Regions from separate parts of the Halobacillus naozhouensis genome, predicted to be linked through region 3. Evidence: predicted binding sites of a transcription regulator. Region 3 holds the regulator's gene; each other region holds the start of a gene.

The links. Region 3 encodes LexA, which represses DNA repair genes until DNA is damaged. Its sites were predicted from a motif close to CGAACATATGTTCG; they were not measured.
Region 1: the regulator LexA is predicted to act here: its motif matches at 3,196-3,209, upstream of ruvA (Holliday junction branch migration protein RuvA).
Region 2: the regulator LexA is predicted to act here: its motif matches at 3,169-3,182, upstream of P9989_RS00220 (ImmA/IrrE family metallo-endopeptidase).

What each region holds. Positions count from the first base shown of each region.
Region 1 is NZ_CP121671.1:2,528,056-2,532,532, reverse strand. It holds gene P9989_RS13345 (aminoglycoside phosphotransferase family protein) at 1-165, shown strand, start outside; gene nadE (NAD(+) synthase) at 198-944, shown strand; gene P9989_RS13335 (YhcN/YlaJ family sporulation lipoprotein) at 1,004-1,558, shown strand; gene P9989_RS13330 (YebC/PmpR family DNA-binding transcriptional regulator) at 1,637-2,389, shown strand; gene P9989_RS13325 (BofC C-terminal domain-containing protein) at 2,470-3,030, shown strand; gene ruvA (Holliday junction branch migration protein RuvA) at 3,264-3,881, shown strand; gene ruvB (Holliday junction branch migration DNA helicase RuvB) at 3,900-4,477, shown strand, end outside.
Region 2 is NZ_CP121671.1:34,253-38,729, reverse strand. It holds gene modB (molybdate ABC transporter permease subunit) at 120-788, shown strand; gene P9989_RS00235 (sulfate/molybdate ABC transporter ATP-binding protein) at 802-1,440, shown strand; gene P9989_RS00230 (N-acetylmuramoyl-L-alanine amidase family protein) at 1,659-2,489, opposite strand; gene P9989_RS00225 (helix-turn-helix domain-containing protein) at 2,727-3,074, shown strand; gene P9989_RS00220 (ImmA/IrrE family metallo-endopeptidase) at 3,198-3,740, shown strand; gene P9989_RS00215 (cation:proton antiporter) at 3,915-4,477, opposite strand, start outside.
Region 3 is NZ_CP121671.1:2,116,632-2,121,108, forward strand. It holds gene glnA (type I glutamate--ammonia ligase) at 1-1,123, shown strand, start outside; gene lexA (transcriptional repressor LexA) at 1,225-1,848, opposite strand; gene P9989_RS11085 (YneB family resolvase-like protein) at 2,163-2,822, shown strand; gene P9989_RS11090 (DUF896 domain-containing protein) at 2,897-3,130, shown strand; gene tkt (transketolase) at 3,539-4,477, shown strand, end outside.

The DNA.
Region 1 (4,477 bases), 410 kb from region 3:
TTACAAGGCGTTTTAGTCCCTGCTGATTTACTGAGAGAATGGCTCTATGGCTATCGGAAATGTCTGGAGGAAGAGATTTCTATATCCTCTCATCTAAACAAGTTGGATCAGGCATGGCAGAGACGTAAGAGGTTTGTTCGTTACACAGAATATATGCTAAAATAAAGCATTATTAGTGTGAAAGGATGAACAAACTCGTGCAGGAAACAGTAGAACAAATTGTGAGCTGGTTACATGAAAAAGTAAAAGAAGCAAACGTTGATGGTTTACTAGTAGGGGTTAGCGGAGGAATTGATTCAGCAGTTGTGGCTCATTTAATTAAACAGGCTTGTCCCGAGCAATCCCTAGGGGTAATTATGCCTTGTAAAAGCCAGCCTAGTGATCAAGAACATGCTCATAAAGTCATTGAGTCGTGCGATATATCCTCGCTGACCGTTGACCTGACAGAAACACACCGGGTTATGTTTCCCTCTATACAGCAAAAGCTAAGAGATTTGGGGACATTAAATGAAGACCAGCAGCAGCTGGCTGATGCAAATTTACGTGCACGTCTCAGAATGAGTACTCTTTACACAGTTGCAACCAATCATCGTTATCTTGTCGTAGGTACGGATAATGCTGCTGAATGGCACACGGGTTACTTCACAAAGTTTGGTGATGGTGGTGTGGATCTTGTTCCACTTGTCCATTTGACTAAAGGAGAAGTAAGAGAAATGGCTAAACATCTAGGGGTCCCTGATGAAGTGATTCATAAACAGCCAAGTGCCGGCCTCTGGGAAGGTCAAACAGATGAGAATGAAATGGGAACGAGTTATGAAATGATTGATAAATACTTAAAAGGTGAGCAGGTCCCCGAAAAAGATTTAGACATTATTGACCGCTTGCATAAACGTTCACAGCATAAACGCCAGCTACCTGCTGCTCCGTCTCCAACAATTACCTAATATTAACTGAGTAAATCATTCTTCTTAGTCCATAGTAATGGTAAAAGGAGAATGTTTTTATGTGGAAAATAATTGCTATATCTTTAATGAGCGGGATATTTCTCGTTGCTTGTCAGGCTGATGGACCAGCGAAGACTGGTAATGAAAGTTACTTCTATGAACCAGTTGAGTACGGAAAAGAGGACGCTCCAAAGCACGAAGGAAAAATTCCAACAGGTGAAGAAAACTACTTTAAGCGTAGCACGGATGAGGAAATGCGCGATTCAAAATATAGTGAAACGAACAAGTCTCACGATAATGATTTCAATAATGAGGAATCCATGGAGATTACCCAGGCCGTCAACGAATTAACAGAGGTTACTCAAACCCAGGCGTTTACAAACGGTGAAAGAGTATATGTGGCTGTTATGATTAATCCTCATGATCGAAGGAATGGCAATGTGATCAAGGAGGTACGCCAAAAGGTCGAGTCTATGACTGACCTTCCGGTTACGGTCTATTCAAACAATAGTCAATGGGAAGATATGAAAGACTTGAATGCAAGGTTGAAAGCTCAGCAAATGCCGAAGAACCTTAGAGAAAGAATCAAACAGTTTTTTCAGCAGAACGATTAATCTGGATTGTTTAATATCCATTTCCAAATGTGGTATATTGTTATAGGAAAAACTTGCTCCAAGAGAGGAGAAATACCTATGGCTGGACATTCGAAATGGAACAATATTAAACGTCGTAAAGGAGCGCAGGATGCCAAGCGTGGTAAGTTGTTTATGAAGCTCGCTCGTGAGATCTTTATGGCTGCAAAAGAAGGCGGCGGAGACCCGGAAATGAATTCAAACCTTCGTTTAGCAGTAGATAAAGCAAAATCCAACAATATGCCAAACGATAATATAGACAGGGCTATTAAAAAAGCAACTGGAGATCTGGATGGCGTTCATTACGAAGAATTCACTTACGAAGGTTATGGACCAGAGGGCGTAGCCGTTATGGTTAAGGTGCTCACTGATAATAAGAACCGAACGGCTGCTGATGTCCGTCATGCCTTCAATAAAAATGATGGAAATCTTGGTGAAAACGGCTGCGTTGCCTTCATGTTTGACCGCAAAGGTTATCTTGTCATCGATAGACAAACAACGGATTCAGATGAAGATGACATGTTGCTTGAAGTGATAGAAGCGGGAGCAGAAGAAATGGAAACTAATGAAGAACAATTTGAAATTTTCACGGCACCTGAAGATTTTACAGAAGTCAAAGGAGCCCTCGAAAAAGGCGGGTATACCTTTCAAGCTTCAGAAGTGACGATGTTCCCAAGCACCTATACGCCTTTAGATAAAGAAGGCGTTGAAAAAATGGTAAAGCTGATCGATATGCTTGAAGATAATGATGACGTGCAGGATATCTATCATAATTTAGATGCGGATGATGAAATTCTCGACGAGCTCTCTTAAAATGAAATCCTCCTGATAATAGCTTCTGTTTCTGTACATACTAGAAACAGAAGCTATATTTATTTGTGAGGAGGATCAAGATGTTTCGATGGATTTATGGAGTTATGCTTATTCTTTCGTTTACTGTATGGCAGGTTTACGGGATAGATCATGAAACGTTAACCAGTGAAGAGTTGCCCAAACAACGATCTGTGGAAAGGAAAGCAGAAATGGCATCTTCTGAACCTAGTCACCAAGAACCGGTCATCTTTCATGTTGTTACAAAAAAGCATTATATAGACGGGGTAACAGAAATTACCGAGGAACAAGAGGTCATTTGGTCAATGGAAGATTTCTGGTCGAAGTATCGTGACTGGACAATTGAAGAACATAAGCGCGAGAATATGGTTTTTTCGAAGCAAGTAAATAGTATTTCGCCAATTACGGAGCAACAGGGGTACTTTGGAGTAACAAAGGACGGGGAGCTAGCAGTCTTTCAGGGAGCACCTTCGAAAGGAAATGTAATGGAGTCTTTTAATCCTATTCCACTAAAGCCTCTTGAGGCAAAAAGTAAGCTGAAATTAGCGGATGGAATTAAAATCACCAGTTCTGAACATTTCCAGCAAGTTATTAGTCAATTAACTAATGAAGAGGGGTTGTAATGGAGGCTAGTGGCCAGTGATCTACCGACCCTTTCTATAGTTGATGAAAAAAATAATCATGTTGATTAGTCTAAGGGATGTTCAGAAGTTTTGTTTCTGGACATCCTTTTCTCATAAAAAATCACCTTACTACCCCGCCAATCCCTCGTCGATTTTTCTTTGATACGAACGTGTGCTTGTGTGTTACAATAAACACAGTGATGTTAAATTAGGATTAGAAGGGAAATAGATGAATGATTACTTATGTAAAAGGCCTCCTGACAACAGTCGAGGACGATTCGGTCACAATTGAAACTCAAGGGGTTGGATATGAAATCCTTTGCGCTAATCCCCTTCATTTTCAAAGCGAAAGGCACAAGGAAGTTAAAGTCCATACTTATCACTATATAAGAGAAGATCAGCAGCTGCTGTTTGGCTTCAAAAAAAAAGAAGACAAGCTTTTATTTGCAAAACTTCTGAATGTCTCTGGGATTGGTCCAAAGGGTGCATTGGCGATATTAGGAACCGTTAGTGTACCAGAGTTTGTTTCAGCCATTGAACAAGAGGATGAGAAATACTTAACCCGTTTTCCCGGGGTAGGGAAAAAAACAGCGCGACAGATGATTTTGGATTTGAAGGGTAAACTGATTGTTTGGTTGCCTGAAGAAGAAAATGAAGACTCGCTATTCTATCAGGAGGATACTGCTGCGAAGGATAAGAGAGTGCATATAGAAGAGGCGCTTGAAGCTCTGAAGGCGCTTGGTTATTCTGACCGTGAGCTTAAAACGGTTCATAGTGAACTTGTCAAGTCAAAACAGGGTCAGGTAGATGACTTAGTCAGAAAAGGACTTCAGCTGCTCATGAAATCATAGGAGGAAGGAGGTACATCTATGGAAGAACGCATGATATCAGGGGAGTTACAAGGGGAAGAACAGCAAATTGAGCTGAGCCTCCGTCCAGAAACCCTCGGTCAGTATATTGGACAAGAGAAAACAAAGGAAAACCTGCGTATTTTTATCGAAGCGGCAAGAATGCGTAATGAACCGCTTGATCACGTTCTGCTGTATGGTCCTCCTGGTCTTGGAAAAACAACACTTGCCTCAATCATTGCAAATGAAATGGAAGGTCAATTTCGTTCCACATCAGGTCCGGCTATTGAACGTGCGGGTGATTTAGCAGCCATTTTGTCCTCCTTAGAAGCGGGGGATATTTTATTTATTGATGAAATTCATCGGCTTCCTCGTTCTGTTGAGGAAATCCTTTATCCCGCTATGGAGGATTTTTGTCTGGATATCATTGTCGGCAGTGGCCCAAGCGCCAGGTCCGTTCGACTGGACCTCCCGCCGTTCACCCTCGTCGGTGCTACGACGCGTGCAGGGTTATTGTCAGCTCCATTGCGTGACCGGTTTGGCGTACATAGCCGTCTTGATTATTATGAACCAAGAGCGTTATGTGACATTGTGGAACG
Region 2 (4,477 bases), 2.1 Mb from region 3:
AAGGGTCTGAGCTGAATAGGTCAGACTTTTTTAAAGGTACAATGAAAGCTATTTATTTTTTGTAATAGATGTAATTAGCCCATGGCCTATAGAATCTATTGAATGAAAGTTGGTTAATTATGAACTCTCCTCTTTTTCTTTCTTTAAAGATAGCCACCATCGCTACTTTAATTGTTTTCATTTTTGGCGTTTTCTTCGCAAGAATAATCGCTAGAAAAAAATTTCCCGGGAAAAGTTTCGTTGAGTCCGTGATTTTGCTTCCTCTTGTCCTCCCGCCAACGGTCGTAGGATTTGGACTCCTTTATTTGTTCGGTAAAAATGGACCCTTAGGCAGTTTCCTGCTTCAATCCTTTGATATTCAGGTTGTTTTTTCATGGATTGGTGCCGTAGTTGCTGCAGTTGTTGTATCTTTTCCCTTAATGTATCAAAGTGCATCAGCAGCTTTTCAAAATTATAACCAAAATGTTGAAAATGCCGCTTTAACAATGGGTGCGTCTAAATGGAAAGTTTTTTTCACTATCTCATTTCCTTTAGCCTGGCCTGGGCTTCTGGCGGGCTTAGTTCTAAGTTTTGCACGTGCTCTCGGAGAATTCGGAGCCACGCTCATGATAGCCGGCTATATTCCGGGAGAAACCAATACCATCCCTCTAGCTATCTATTTCGCTGTAGAGTCTGGCCATATGGAGCAAGCCCGCTTCTGGGTCTTGATTATTGTTTCTCTTGGATTTAGTTCTGTGCTTTGGCTCAATTGGTGGAGTAAACGTAATATCCTTAAGTTTAATCAGTAAATGGAGGTGTCATATGCTATCGTTATCGATTACTAAAGAACTCCCACATTTTACTTTAAACGCATCCTTTAAAGTTGGAAATGAGACCGTTATTTTGTATGGACCATCCGGATCTGGTAAAACGACAATTCTTAATTGTATCGCTGGGCTTACTCATCCTGATAAGGGAGAAATCACCTTAAATAAAAGCATATTATTTCAAACAAACTATAAGCCCCTCCCTGTTCAAAAACGTAACATCGGTTATTTATTCCAAGATTATGCCCTATTTCCTCATATGACGATCTATAAAAATATATCGTATGGCGCTACGAATGACCAACTCGTTAACAAGCTATTAGAAGTTGTCGGCATCAGCCATCTAGCCTCCAAATATCCAAAGCAAATATCTGGCGGTGAAAAACAACGTGTCGCTTTAGCCCGTGCTTTAGCAACAGAACCTGACCTATTGCTATTAGATGAACCATTCTCCTCTCTGGACCAAGACACAAAGAACCAGTGTCATCAAGAACTATTACGGCTGCGTCAATTGTGGGAAATCCCAATTATATTAGTTACTCATGACCGAAACGAAGCAGAGAAATTAGCGGACCGTATTCTTCCGATCGAAAATGGCCTAGTGCCTTTTCACTCCAGAAACTGGTCAGATTAGAGAAAAGGTTGCGCCGGAGTTGAAAGCATTGAAGGCAATGGGGCAAACTTCCCTATAAATATCAAAATTGGAACCGCTTGCTTTCTTATTTGTTTTATATCGATCATGACCGTAATCGGCTTAATTGTTGCCTTCTTGTTTATTGATGATAAGATTCCAAGACGTTAGCGACTGAGAAATAACATGAACCCGGAGGGGCTCCGGGTTCTGCTGATTTATTATACTACTCGTACATACGTTTCATTAGCCGTTACGTAATAAACCGCTCCCTGAGAGTTTTCCACCTTATACTGCGGAGAACCTTCTACAATGACTCGATCAAGAATAGTAGGAAAACCATAACCATATTGCAAATAACCTGCAACTGCTGAGTCTGCCCATGAAGGTTGATTGTAAAATCGTAAATCTCCCTGAAAAATGGACTCTACTCTTCGGCCGATATACCATTCATTCCCTCCATTCTCCGGCACATATGCGACGTCGAAGTAATCACAAATCCCCTTAGCATGTTCCATAGCAACCTCTTTTTGAAACTCTGGATCAATCATTAATAAAGCCTCGTCAGGGTGATCCATAAAACCATTTTCCGTTAATACAGCAATCATAGCTGTCTCACGCAATACGTGAAAATTCGCTTCTTTTATGCCCCGAAACTCTTGTGGAGTTCCTTTCTTTAAATAATTAGCTATACTCTTCGCCAGCATGCCTGCTTCCCGGTTTAAGTGACCAGGGTAAACGTAAAGTTCAATCCCACTCGGGTTTGACCCCTCAAAACTTCCATCAAATGCATTATAGTGAACGGAAATATAAGCGTCCGCTCCTGCTCGGTTTGCCTGATTTGTCCTCGTAGCCAGCGATGTATCAACATCAGTCGGAGCTACTAACAACGTGTTAAAGCCACTGCGCTGCAACTCTTCATCAAGGAAGGAAACCACTGCTCGATTAAATTCATTTTCTTTAATAGACCTTCCAAGACTATTAATATAAGGGGTACGTTTACCAGGGGTCTCCATTCCATGCCCATCATCAAGTGCGATTAAATAAGCCATACAATCATTCTCTCCTTTGCTAAAATTGTTATCAAAACTGAAAACTATTGTATGAACAGTTTGGCCATGCCATTCATGAATTTGCGCGTTACGCGTAACGTTAATGTTTATTTTAAATGCGCATTTCGCGTAAGTCAATAATTAAATAAACATATTGCGCAAAATATTGCGCGAAATGTTTATTTAATAGTATCCTTTTATTATGAAAGAAAATAAAATCACTCGAGGATGAATGGTATGGGTTCATTAGGTGGAAGATTAAGAGAAGCACGGGAATACAAAGGTTGGTCACAAACTCTTGTTTGTGAAAAACTAGAAATCTCTAATTCAAGGTTATCCGGTTATGAGAGAAATTATAGAGAACCGGACACCAAAATGCTGTCTACACTCGCCAGACTCTATGATGTCTCCATTGATTGGCTTATGGGGATGACAGAAGACTCCAAAATGGGGGAAACAGAGGGGGACATGGACGCCTTTATCCATGATCCAGAGCTTCAACGCTGGTATGCAGACCTTCCAAAATCAGACTTAGAAGATTTGAAAAAGCTAAGAAAAATGTGGGAAATTATTAAAAGTGAATAGTGTACTGCCATAGTAGACTAGGAAAATTCTCAAATGTGTATTAAGATGAATTTAAACAGCCCGTAACAGGAGGGCTTTTCTTTTACCTAAAATTCGAACGTATGTTCTATAAGGGTGGAATTTATGTATCAATACACAACTCTTGAAAGTCATATATACGATCTTCTAATCTCACTCTCCATACGAATACCAAACCAGCTAACGATTGACCGTATTGCAGAACAACTAAATATACGGGTTTATGACTGGGAGCATAGTAGCGAAGCCGTTATCTATAAAGGAATAAGTCGAATCTTCCTTCAAAAACAGTTATCTAAAGAAGAACGTTGGCAGACATTCGGCCATGAGCTTGGCCATATATTGCTGCACAGCGGTTCCCAGCTTAACCTGCCTGTACGCTTTGTTGAATACCAAGAATGGAAAGCAGATAACTTTGCTTTGCATTTCTGTGTCCCTACTTTTATGCTGCTGCAAATGAACCTTCCGTTTAAAAAGTCGCAAGCCATTTACGAAGTGGTTTCCACTTTTGGAGTTACTCCAGAATTTGCATCCCGTCGCTTACAACATTTGGAGAATCAATATCTCGGTCTCTTGTTGGATCAAAACTTCGCTCAGACAGTATACAGAGGATATCAGGTAAGCGAAAAGTTCGAGAATTACGAGTAATATATCCTAAAATGCTGAGCTCCCTGTCTGCCCAGAACCTCAGCATTTTATCTATAATAGGTCGCCCCAGTGATGTAGTCCCAAGAATACCCTCCGCCACTTTGACTTATTTTAGACCTTTTTGCGTAGTTGTTGTTAAGCTAACCGATACAAAAGGTTTAGGAGCTGCCCCATCTATCCCGCTGTTTCTTCAGTGTTCCTTCTTTTCGAGGCCGGTGGATCCAAGCTTACAACAATATCTCCTTGTTCACCTTTGACCTGTCCTTCGTGTGTTGAAAACTCAATTTTTCCGGATGATTTTAAAATAAATAATATCAGGCTTTGTTCACTACGCTCTTTAACACATTGGGCAAAGCTTTTTTTGGTTAACTTCGTTGTGTTGAAATGGAAGCCGCGTTCGACGCGATCATTCAGTTCATGCCACGAAATATTTTCTTTTGTTAAAATGCGTTTGTCGTATTTATCGACGAGGTCCGTAAGGCTTTCCCCGTGTTCATTATGCAGACTATAGATATTATTTCGGCCCATTTCCTGAACAAAGGATCTACAAACTAAGGCATTATAAGAGTTCACTATAGATGCAGCAACCATATATTCATACGGTGTTAGATCCAATTCATGATCGTAGAGTTCAGACAATATTTCGCCATGATAGGTTTCGATATCCGTCTCTCGAGCAGCCTCTAGTCGCTGCTGTGAAGAATCTGCCAACAATACAGGAATATTTAGTTCTATCA
Region 3 (4,477 bases):
GCCAGATCTTGATACCTTCGTTGTATTCCCTTGGTCATCTGAAAAGGGAAAAGTTGCACGATTCATTTGTGATATTTATAACCCCGATATGACACCATTTGAAGGGTGCCCGCGTTATAATTTGAAACGTAATCTGAAGAAAATGGAAGAATTAGGATTTTCAGCCTTTAATATCGGAACAGAACCTGAGTTTTTCCTTTTCAAACTTGATGTTAATGGTGAACCTACCATGGAATTGAATGACAAAGGCGGTTACTTTGATTTGGCCCCAACTGATTTAGGTGAAAATTGCCGCCGTGATATTGTACTTGAACTTGAAGAGATGGGCTTTGAAATCGAAGCTTCTCACCATGAAGTCGCGCCTGGTCAACATGAGATCGACTTTAAATATTCCGATGCAGTTAAGCACTGTGATGACATTCAAACCTTTAAATTGGCAGTTAAAACAATTGCCCGCCAGCATGGGTTACACGCAACTTTCATGCCTAAACCATTGTTTGGTGTGAATGGATCAGGGATGCATGCCAATATGTCTTTATTCAATAAAGACGGAAATGCCTTCTTCGATGAAAATGGCAAAGAGCAGTTATCTGATGTTGCTTATCAATTTACAGCGGGCATTGTGAAGCATGCGACTAATTTCACAGCTGTAACCAACCCAACAGTCAATTCTTATAAGCGTTTGGTTCCTGGTTATGAAGCTCCTTGTTATGTAGCATGGTCAGGACAAAACCGCAGCCCGCTCGTTCGTGTTCCGACTTCACGCGGTCTGAGTACACGTATTGAAGTGCGCAGTGTTGATCCAGCAGCGAATCCGTACATGGCGATGGCCGTACTGCTTGCTGCTGGACTTGATGGGGTTGAGAACAAGCTGGAGGCTCCTGCCCCGGTTGACCGCAATATTTATGTGATGGATAAAAAAGAACGCGAAGCACACGGTGTTAAAGATTTACCTGCAACACTTTCTGATGCGCTTCTCGAACTGCAGTCAGATGAGGTAATGGTTAAAGCTCTTGGAGAGCATTTGTTTGAACATTTCATTGAAGCTAAAGAAATCGAATGGGATATGTTCCGTACTCAAGTACATCCTTGGGAACGCGAACAGTACCTGCAAACATATTAAGATTAAGATTAAAGCCCCCATGAAGCCATAAGGCTTCATGGGGGCTTTTGTTGTAGTCCATTAAAAAAGACCGGGAGCAATTGATATGCTCCCGGTCTTTTTTAATGGACCGTGCGATAAAGTCCGACTACTTTGCCTAGTATAGAAACATCACTTAATATAATGGGATCCATTGTTGCATTCTCAGGCTGTAAGCGAATATGCTTTTTCTCTTTGAAAAACCGTTTTACGGTAGCTTCTTCATCTTCTGTCATAGCCACTACTATGTCGCCATTTTGAGCAGTTTGCTGCTGGCGAACAATGACCATATCTCCATTCAGAATACCAGCCTCAATCATACTATCTCCCTGAACAACAAGGACAAATGTATTTTCATCTGATCCCGCCAATGAATTCGGGAGAGGTACATACTCTTCAATATTCTCTATAGCAGTGATCGGTGAACCGGCTGTTACCTTACCAATAACGGGAGCATAAGAAGCTTCGCCCCTTGGAATGCTCTGATCCTCTTCTAAGTCAATCACTTCTATTGCTCGGGGTTTGGTAGGATCTCTTCTTAAATAACCTTTCTTCTCTAACCGAGAAAGGTGTCCATGAACGGTCGAGCTTGAGGCGAGGCCGACGGATTGTCCAATTTCTCTTACAGAAGGAGGATACCCCTTCAATAATACCTGTTCTTTAATAAAATCTAGTATTGCTTGCTGACGTTTTGAAAGTTTATTCATAGACTGACACCTCGTACATAGGATTATAGTAACAACAGTGTACCATGTGGTTTCAAAAAATGCAAACAAGCGTTCGAAACAAATCTTGACAGGAACGATTGTTCGTATATAATAAAAGTAACAAAAGCGAACAAACGTTTCTAAGAACGGTTGTTCTAATCGGGAGGATGAATGACATGTTTAATAAACTTTCTAAGCTCGATATTACGTATATCCTGTTGTTTGCAGCCAGTCTAGCTTTCTTATATTTCTCTATGGTCACAAGTTTATAAATGCGTTATCCTTGTTTTGATCCAATCAAGAGGTGAGACATCATGAAAGCAGTTCTATATTGTCGTGTAAGTACCGAGAAGGAAGCACAAGTTTCCTCTTTAAAAAGACAACGGAGTGAATTAATGCAGCTGGCTGAGCACCAATCCATAGAAGTAATAGATTGCATTGAAGAGCAAGCCAGCGGATATGAGATCGAACGAGAGGGTGTCTTCTGCTTGCTAGACCATTTTGCAAATGAACGAGCAGAGGCCCTTCTTATTCAGGACGAGACAAGATTAGGTCGAGGAAATACAAAAATTGCGCTTTTTCATCAGTTTCATAAGCTTAATGTTCGTATTTATTCTCTTTCTCATGAAGGTGAGTTGCAAATCTCTGAATCAGATTCGATGGTTTTGCAAATTGTCGGAATTGTTGAAGAATATCAGCGAAAGATACATAATATGAAAATTAAGCGAGGGATGAGAAAGGCTGTTAAGGAAGGATACGATCCCAGCCATAATTTGTCGAACCAGCACTTGGCTCCAGGAAGAGAACGACTTGTTTTTCCTATAGAAGAAGTAGTTCGATTAAGGAACAACAAATTAACCTTTAAAGAAATTGCAGCAACACTGCGGGGGCTTGGCTATGGTGTTTCTAAAGCGACTGTCCATCGCAGGTATCAGGAATACGTCTCACTTGAAAAACAGCAAGAGGACGGGTAACATATGAAATAGAACAAGGGTCTGGTGACGCTTGTCTTTTTCATGGCGAATACCAGGTAAGGAGGTATGTGCAAATGTTATCTAATGAAAAGCTTAACAGAATCAATGAACTAGCCAATAAATCAAAAGAGGAAGGCCTCAATAAAGCTGAAAAAGCTGAGCAGAAAGAGTTGCGTCAGGAATATTTAAAAAATGTTCGCAGCTCTTTTAAAAATCAACTCAAAGGTATGACGGTTGTTGATCCAGAAGGTAATGACGTTACACCTGAGAAGGTTAAAAAGATGCAGCAAAATGAGAAAAAGAATTGAGGACAAAAGCGTAAGCGCCCCTGTAGACATGACAAACATAAGGCAAGCGGCGCAATGGACAATACTTCAGGGAAGTTCGAGCAAAAGAAAGTTCGACTAAGAACGGCACGTACTGTGAGGCCACGGAGGCGAATTATCTTATGTCTCGAGTGTCTGGGTGCTGGAGGCTGAATGTGGCAAACCTCGTGTAAGCTAATCCACAGATATTTTATAATTCCCTGTGTACAAGGAATGCCGTACCCATTTATGGGTGCGGTTTTTTTGTTTATCCTGCAGAAACTAGGGAAAAATACTTGAGGAGTTTAAGAGAAATTGTAGAAAAAACGATAACAATGCTTGTCACTTGCTCATTTTCATTATAGGATTATACATGGTACATATACGGAATTTTGAAAGGAGAATGTTTACATGGCAGCAAGCCTTGAACAGACATCTATTAATACAATTCGAACACTCACTATTGATGCAGTCGAAAAAGCACAATCGGGTCATCCAGGTATGCCAATGGGTGCAGCTCCAATGGCGTATACACTATGGACGCAATATATGAACCATAATCCGAAAAATTCGGATTGGTTCAATCGGGATCGTTTCGTTTTATCAGCGGGACATGGATCTATGCTACTTTACAGCCTGCTGCATCTTTCTGGCTATAATGTCACGATTGATGACATTAAATCTTTCCGCCAGTGGGATTCAAAAACCCCTGGTCATCCAGAAGTAGGGCATACAGATGGAGTAGAAGCCACAACGGGGCCGTTAGGACAAGGGATTTCAATGGCTACAGGTATGGCGATGGCAGAAGCTCATCTGGCCGCTAAATATAATCGTGACAACTTTGATGTTGTGGATCATTATACATTTTCTATCTGTGGTGATGGTGACTTGATGGAAGGCGTTTCTCAGGAATCTGCTTCTTTAGCCGGCCACTTAGGGTTAGGGAAGTTAATCGTTCTTTATGACTCTAACGACATTTCATTAGACGGTGACTTAAATCGCTCCTTTAGTGAAAGTGTTGAAAAACGTTATGAAGCTTATGGCTGGCAAGTCATTCGTGTTGAGGATGGTACAGATACTGAAACTATCGCTCAGGCAATTGAGCAGGCAAAACAAAACACAGAGCAGCCAACCATGATCGAGGTTAAAACGGTTATCGGGTACGGTTCCCCAAATAAATCTGGTAAATCTGCGGCTCATGGTGCACCACTGGGTGATGAAGAAATCACGGCTGCCAAGCAGCACTATAACTGGGAGCACGAACCATTTCATGTTCCAGAGGAAGTTTATAATGACTTCAAATCAAAAGTTCAGGAAAATGGTGAAGAAAAAGAAGCTCAATGGAATGAA